DNA from 3 places in the Glutamicibacter sp. FR1 genome. Region 2 is predicted to be linked to each of the others. Evidence: riboswitches for the same ligand, from Rfam matches in the RefSeq annotation. Region 2 holds a riboswitch; each other region holds the start of a gene.
The links. Region 2 has a riboswitch for S-adenosylmethionine ahead of ACLQ8T_RS04240 (bifunctional o-acetylhomoserine/o-acetylserine sulfhydrylase). Riboswitches for the same ligand answer to the same signal wherever they lie in the genome.

Region 1: another riboswitch for S-adenosylmethionine. It lies ahead of ACLQ8T_RS03270 (O-acetylhomoserine aminocarboxypropyltransferase/cysteine synthase family protein); the one in region 2 lies ahead of ACLQ8T_RS04240 (bifunctional o-acetylhomoserine/o-acetylserine sulfhydrylase).
Region 3: another riboswitch for S-adenosylmethionine. It lies ahead of ACLQ8T_RS01350 (ABC transporter substrate-binding protein); the one in region 2 lies ahead of ACLQ8T_RS04240 (bifunctional o-acetylhomoserine/o-acetylserine sulfhydrylase).

The regions. Positions count from the first base shown of each region.
Region 1 is NZ_CP178602.1:673,725-675,981, reverse strand. It holds gene ACLQ8T_RS03275 (cystathionine gamma-synthase) at 1-18, opposite strand, end outside; gene ACLQ8T_RS03270 (O-acetylhomoserine aminocarboxypropyltransferase/cysteine synthase family protein) at 15-1,322, opposite strand; SAM riboswitch class I at 1,409-1,499, opposite strand; gene ACLQ8T_RS03265 (LysR family transcriptional regulator) at 1,732-2,257, opposite strand, start outside.
Region 2 is NZ_CP178602.1:891,844-894,100, forward strand. It holds gene ACLQ8T_RS04230 (CPBP family intramembrane glutamic endopeptidase) at 1-146, shown strand, start outside; gene ACLQ8T_RS04235 (VOC family protein) at 244-888, opposite strand; SAM riboswitch class IV at 1,061-1,180, shown strand; gene ACLQ8T_RS04240 (bifunctional o-acetylhomoserine/o-acetylserine sulfhydrylase) at 1,273-2,257, shown strand, end outside.
Region 3 is NZ_CP178602.1:264,250-266,506, reverse strand. It holds gene ACLQ8T_RS01350 (ABC transporter substrate-binding protein) at 1-1,493, opposite strand, end outside; SAM riboswitch class I at 1,618-1,709, opposite strand; gene ACLQ8T_RS01345 (SDR family oxidoreductase) at 1,997-2,257, shown strand, end outside.

The DNA of each region.
Region 1 (2,257 bases), 220 kb from region 2:
GGTGTTGAAGCCGCTCATGCGAAGCTCACTTCCTTGGTGTCGGCGGTGGTCGCGGCCAGCGCGAGATCCAGCGACTGGGTGATGTCTGCGAGCAGGTCGGCGGGGTCTTCCAGCCCGACCGACAGGCGCAGGGTGGAGGTGTTCAGGCCCGCGGCGGCCAGTTGCTGCTCCGAGAGCCGGCAGTGCGTCATGGTCGCCGGGTGGGAGACCATGGTGCGGGTGTCCCCCACATTCGCGGCCAGGGAAATCAGCTTGAGCCCGTCGATCACCGGGGAAACCAGGGATGGGTGGGCCAGCTCGATGGCCAGCACGCAGCCGGTGCCCTTCGGCGCCAGCGTCCGGGCCAGCTCGTGACTGGAGTGCTCGGGCAGCGCGGGGTGGTGGATGGCGGCAATGCCCGGATACTCGGCCAGCGCATCGATCAGCCTGGCGACGCTGCGCTGCACGTGGGCCGCGCGCACCGGCAGGGTCTCGATGCCTGCAAGGATGCCCTGGGCGCTGGCCGGTGCGAGGGTCGGGCCCAGATCGTGCAGGAACTTGGAACGAACCAGCATCGCATAGGCCGCCGGCCCGTGGCGTTCAAGCAGCGAAGTGCCATTCAGCCGCTCGCGCGGGGCGGCAATCTGCGGCCAGCGAGAGGAATCGGAGAAGTCGAAGGTTCCCGAATCCACCACTACCCCGCCAAGCACCGAGCCGTGCCCGGCCAGCCCCTTGGTGGCCGAGTGCACCACGATGTCCGCGCCGAGTTCCAGCGGGCGCACATTCAGCGGGGTGGCCAGGGTGTTGTCCACCACCACCGGGATGTTGCGCTCGTGCGCGATGGCCGCAATGGCCGGGATATCGGCCACGGTGCACAGCGGATTGGAAACGGATTCGAAGAAGAACGCCCGGGTGTCCGACTCGATGGCAGCTTCCCAGGCGGCAGGATCAGCCTGGTCGACAAAGCTGACGCGGATCCCGAAGTCGGCGAAGGTGTCGGTGAACAGGTCCACGGTGCCGCCGTAGAGCGAGGAGGAGGCCACGATGTGCTTGGGCCCCTGGGTCAGGGCCAGCAGGGACAGGGCGACGGCGGACTGGCCGGTGGCGGTGGCTACCGCCTGGGCCCCGCCTTCCAGTGCTGCCACACGCTGTTCAAGGATCGAGACGGTGGGATTGCCGGTGCGCGAGTAGGTGAAGCCGGCCTGGCGCAGCGCGAACTTCTCGATCGCTTCGGCATGCGACTGGAATTGGTAGGCTGCGGAATTGTGCAGTGGCGGCAGCATTGGGCGGAAGTCTCCGCTCGGGCGGTATCCTGCGTGGACCGCGTCGGTTCCTTGGCTCATAGCTCCTCCTCGATTCTCTGCGAGGGAGTGCACCGATTGGCATCGTGCGGCGGCACGAAGCACAGCGCGAAAACGCGTTCGGAACTGCTCCATCGTTCCTGGCATTAGCACCTTTCGGTTTCCCGATGGTTGCTGCGACGTCAACGAGCCAGATCTCTTAGTCGCTCTTGATGGTTTGTTGTTCTTCCATGGTTGGCCATGGGCTGCGAGGGGTGCAAGCGCTATCGGGCGGCCGGCTTCATACAAGGCCGCCAAGCTTCATATGTCGTGCACTTGTCATGATGACGCGGTGGCTGGCGCCACTTTATGACGCACCAAAATGAGAAAAACCCCGAGACTTTCAAGGTTTTTCTGGAAGTTTATGACGATGGAGCGGCACTCGATGACCGAGAGTTACGCTGTTGGCGGCTCAGCCGAGCACTTCCACCCCGAAGCTGGCCACCACTGCGCGGACTTCTTGCAGGTAGCGCTGAGCCTGGTCGGTGAGCGGGATCGCGGCATGATCGATCCAGCCGATCTCGATGCGCTCATCGATGTCCAGCGGGATGGCAACGATGGATGGATCCAGCTCGTCGCTGATGATGCCGGTGGAGATCGTGTACCCGCCCAGGCCGATCATCAGGTTGAAGATGGTCGCACGGTCCGAGACTTGGATTTCCCGCTGGCTGGAGCGTGTGGAGAGCACTTCCTCGGCGAAGTAGAACGAGTTGTTCGCGCCTTGATCGAAGGTCAGCCGAGGCAGGTTTTCGAGGTCTTCGAGGGTGACCTGGTCACGGGTGGCCAGCGGGTTGCTGCGCGATACGAAGATGTGCGGGTCGGCGAGGAACAGCGGGTGGAACACCAGGCGGGATTCGCGCAGCAGCTTGTCGATGACTTTCCGGTTGAAGTCGTTGCGGTAGAGGATCCCGATATCGCTGCGCAGGGTTCGCACGTCC
Region 2 (2,257 bases):
GCAATATGCTCATGGGCATCGTCTTCGGCTGGGTGTACCAGAAGTACGGCCGGGTGATGCCGCTGGTCATCGCCCACTTCCTGCTCGATGCTATCGGCTTCGTCGGCTACGCGCTGATTGGGCCTGCCATCGGAATCGGCCAGTAGTGCCCGAAGGCCTGCGCCAGCGACTGAAACGCCATTAACGAAAAAGGTAGGTGGGGACGCCATTGTCCCCGCCTACCTGCGTTCGTTTCCGAGTTTCCTACAGCACCACGGTGCCGGACTCGGTTTCAAAGGTTACCGACATGATGCCCGGAGTGCCATTCGGAGCTTCATATTGCATGGTGACAGCTCCCAAATTGACGTTCTGCGGCTGGCCGAGCCAATCCAGCACCCGTTCGCGCGAACCGGCGATGGCTATCTCGCTGATGGCACCAACCGGTTCAAGCGACTTGGACGGATGCAGATCCTCAGTACCGTCATCCCATGAGATTAGGTATGGGCACTGCGGGTCGGCGATCAGGCCCTTGATGCCAATTTGCTGCCAGGTCAGTTCGCGGCCATCAGGGAACTTGCGGTTGCCAGGCACTGACTTGCGGCCCAGGCGGTCTTCGGCGCTGGATAGATCCTCCACCGAGACGCACCAGCCCATCCAGCCACCGCCGAGGTCCGAGCGGGCGCGAACGGCCTGGCCGAAGGGAGCCTTGTCGCTGGCCGGGTGGTTCAGGACTTCAACCACTTCCAGGTACTGGCCATGCTTGAGCGGGAAGATGACATTGCGTGTTCCGAATCGTGGATGCACGCCGCCCTTGACGAATTCCAGTCCCAGGGACTCGGAGATTCTTTCAGCGGTTGGCAGCAGCCCGTCCGGGCCGCAAGCATAACTTACGTGATCTAGCCTCATCATGTGCCCATCATGGCAACATGTGATGCGAGTCTCTACTTAGGCTCCCCTAAGTGCGCTGATGTTATCGAATACTCTGCGGAAAATCTGCGGAATTCGCGAAATATGACCGATTGAGTCCAATGCCGGTCCACTGCGTTGCAAAGATCTTCGGTTTTCGGGCAAACTGATAGCAGGTCATGAGTCCCAGTAACAAGCCCCGGCTTACTGGGCGGCAACCCTCCAACCGCGGTGGGGTGCCCCGGGTGAAGACCTGGCCCTTGAACGCACAAGGCATCAAGGACAAGCGCGGGTTACCCCCTGGAAGTCGTTTCGATACGGTGCTTCCTGTCGGTGTCTTTTCAGCGGCGTACCCCCATAGTCATGAAACGCTATTTGGAGGAAACCATGAGCAACAACTGGTCATTTGAAACCCGTCAGATCCATTCCGGCCAGACCCCGGATCCGACGACCGGAGCGCGAGCTCTCCCGATTTTCCAAACCACTTCCTTTGTCTTCCCGAGCGCAGAGAGTGCCGCTGCCCGTTTCGCGTTGCAGGAACTGGAACCGATCTACACCCGTATCGGCAACCCGACCACCGACGCCGTGGAAACCCGCATCGCTGATCTGGAAGGCGGCGTTGGCGCGCTGCTGCTGTCCTCGGGACAGGCCGCCACCACCTTCGCCATCCTGAACCTGGCCGAAGCCGGCGACCATCTGGTAGCCAGCCCGAGCCTGTACGGCGGAACCCAGAACCTGCTCAAGCACACGCTCAAGCGCTTGGGCATCGAAGTCAGCTTCGTCTCCGACCCGGACAACCTGGACGAATGGCGTGCCGCGGTGCGCCCGAACACCAAGGCCTTCTTCGGCGAAAGCATCTCCAATCCTCGGCAGGACGTGCTGGATATCGAGGGCATCTCGGAGATCGCCCACGAAGCCGGCGTGCCGCTGCTGGTGGACAACACCCTGGCCACGCCATACCTGATCCGCCCCATCGAGTGGGGCGCCGATATCGTGATCCATTCGGCCACCAAGTTCCTTGGCGGCCACGGCAACGCCATCGCCGGGGTCATCGTGGACTCGGGCAACTTCGACTTCGCCAAGGACGCCGAACGCTTCCCGGTATTTAACACCCCGGACGAGTCCTACAACGGCTTGGTCTTCGCCCGCGACCTGGGCGTCAACGGCATCCTCGGCGCGAATCTGGCCTACATCCTCAAGGCACGCGTGCAGCTGCTGCGCGATCTGGGTTCATCAGTGGCGCCGTTCAACGCGTTCTTGATCGCCCAAGGCCTGGAAACCCTGTCGCTGCGCATTGAGCGCCACGGCCAGAACGCAGTGGAAGTTGCCAACTGGCTCGAAGCCCGCGAGGAAGTGCAGAAGGTCGCCTACG
Region 3 (2,257 bases), 630 kb from region 2:
CGCTGTTCCTCTTCGACCAGCTTCAGGTGTTCCTCATCGGTGGCCGCCGACTGCTCTTTGATGAAAAGCTTGTTCAGTTCAGGATCAGCGCGAAGGGTCTGGTTGTTGTTCGCAGGTGCATAGACCGGGCCCAGTCCGCCGTACGCAAACTGGCGAGTTCCGAAGAACTCCACCTTGTCGTCGACAAGTGCGTTGGTCAGGAAAGTATTGTCTGCCGCGCGGTTGATCAGCTGGACACCAATCTCGCGCCATTGCTGTTCAATCAGTTCGAACGCTGGCTTAATGACTACGGAGTTATTGGAGGTGGAAACCGTGACTTCCAGTTTCTTCCCGTTCTTCTCCCGAATGCCATCTGCGCCCGGCTTCCATCCGGCCTCGTCCAATAACTGCTTGGCCTTTTCCGGGTTATAGGCCAATTCAGCTGACAGGTCTACAAACCCTGGTGCCTTGTGGTTGAGGATCGATCCCGAGATGACATAGCTATCCGAGAGAACGGTGTCTTTGATTGCCTGGCGGTCGATTGCAACCTGCAGTGCCTGGCGGACTTTGACGTCTTCCAGCTTTCCCGAGCCAATGCGCACGGCCGCGTGGTTGGTGGTCAGGTCCACCCCTTCGGCGGCATAAACCTTGCCGCCACTGGAGGCCAGCACCTGTTCATCTACCGGCTGCAATCCTCGGACGAGATCCACCTGCCCGGACTGGGCGGCGCCGGCACGGCTAGCGACCTCTGGAAGGTACTTGATAACCAGGGTATCCAGATAGGCATCACCCTGGTTCGGCGCAGTTTCTGGCGCCCAGGCGTAGTCATCCCGGCTGCTGAAAACGACTTCTTCATCAGGCTTTTCCGATTCGAAGACGAATGGGCCGGAACCAACAATCTTGGAGATCGAAGACTGCGCGGCATTGTCCAGTTCAAGGGTCTTCGGGGACACCAAACCAGCAGTTACGGAGGAAGTCGACCTAAGGAAATTGGCATCTGGCCGCTTGAGCGTGACCTTGACCTTGTTGTCCCCTACGACCTCTGCCGACTTATAGGCAGCAAAGTCAACGTTTGGCGCAATCTGGGCAGACTTGATTCCCTTTCCAAGGGCGTCCAGGTTCAGCTTCACAGCCTCAGCATCCAGCGTGGAGCCGTCTGAGAAAGTGACACCGTCGCGAATGGTGAAGGTGAACTCCGTCTGGTCTTCATTAGCTTCGAATTCGCTGGCGATCCAGCCAACCAGTTTGCCGGCTTCCACATCGTAGTAGGTCAGGCGATCAAGCACTGAGTTCAGAACATTCGCTTTCTCATAGAAGCGTGCTGCCTGAGTCTGCCAATTGTTGATAGGGGTAACTTCAGCGAAGGTGAAGGTGCCACCTTCAACCGGAGTCCCTGGATCGGCTGCTGCTTGCGCTGCGCCCGTCTTGGTGGCGTTGCCTCCGCAAGCGGTGAGCGACAAGCCCAGAACGGCAAGAATCGCAGTGGTCTTCAGTCCAAAATGTGCTGTACGCATGATTTCAAATGTCCTCTCGGTTGGTGACCCGAGGATTACGCCTAGATTCGCTGCACGTTCTGCCATGATTTGTGGGAATACTCTTGGCGAGTTTCTCCCCGCAGACCGCCGTGAAAATTAGCAATCTCCATCGGTCCTGGCCTTAGCACCGCTCCCGTTCACGGGTGGTTGCTGCGACTTCAACGAGCCAGGTCTCTCGGTCGCTCTGGATGGGGTGTCCGGCTGTACCGGCCGAACAATTCAAGTCTGCAACCCGTGAATTCAGCAGACAAGCGTTACGTAAGGAGCGGTCATGAAGTCACACAAAGCATCCTGAAATGCCCGATGTTCGTCATACTGGGCGTCACGAAAACCCTTTCATGCGTCATATGACTTTCCATGACGGCAGGTTTGGGCAGATCCGCAGAAATCCTTGCTTATGCTGGATTTCCGATTGAAGGTTTGGGGAATTACCCCACCCGCTAGCCGGTTGTAGCAGATGCAAGAACTTACGAGAGGACCTCATGAAGATCGCAATTACCGGAGCCACCGGACAGCTGGGAAAACTCGTCATCGATGCACTGCTGGAGCGCGGGGCCGATCCCGCGCAGCTGATTGCCATCGGCCGTTCGGAAGAAAAACTGGCCCCGCTGGCAGGCAAGGGCTTGGAAACCCGCGTTGCCGATTACAACGTCCAGCCAGATCTGGTTTCCGCGCTTGAAGGCGTCGACAAGCTGCTGCTGATCTCCTCCAGCGAGGTAGGCCAGCGCGTCGCCCAGCATGAG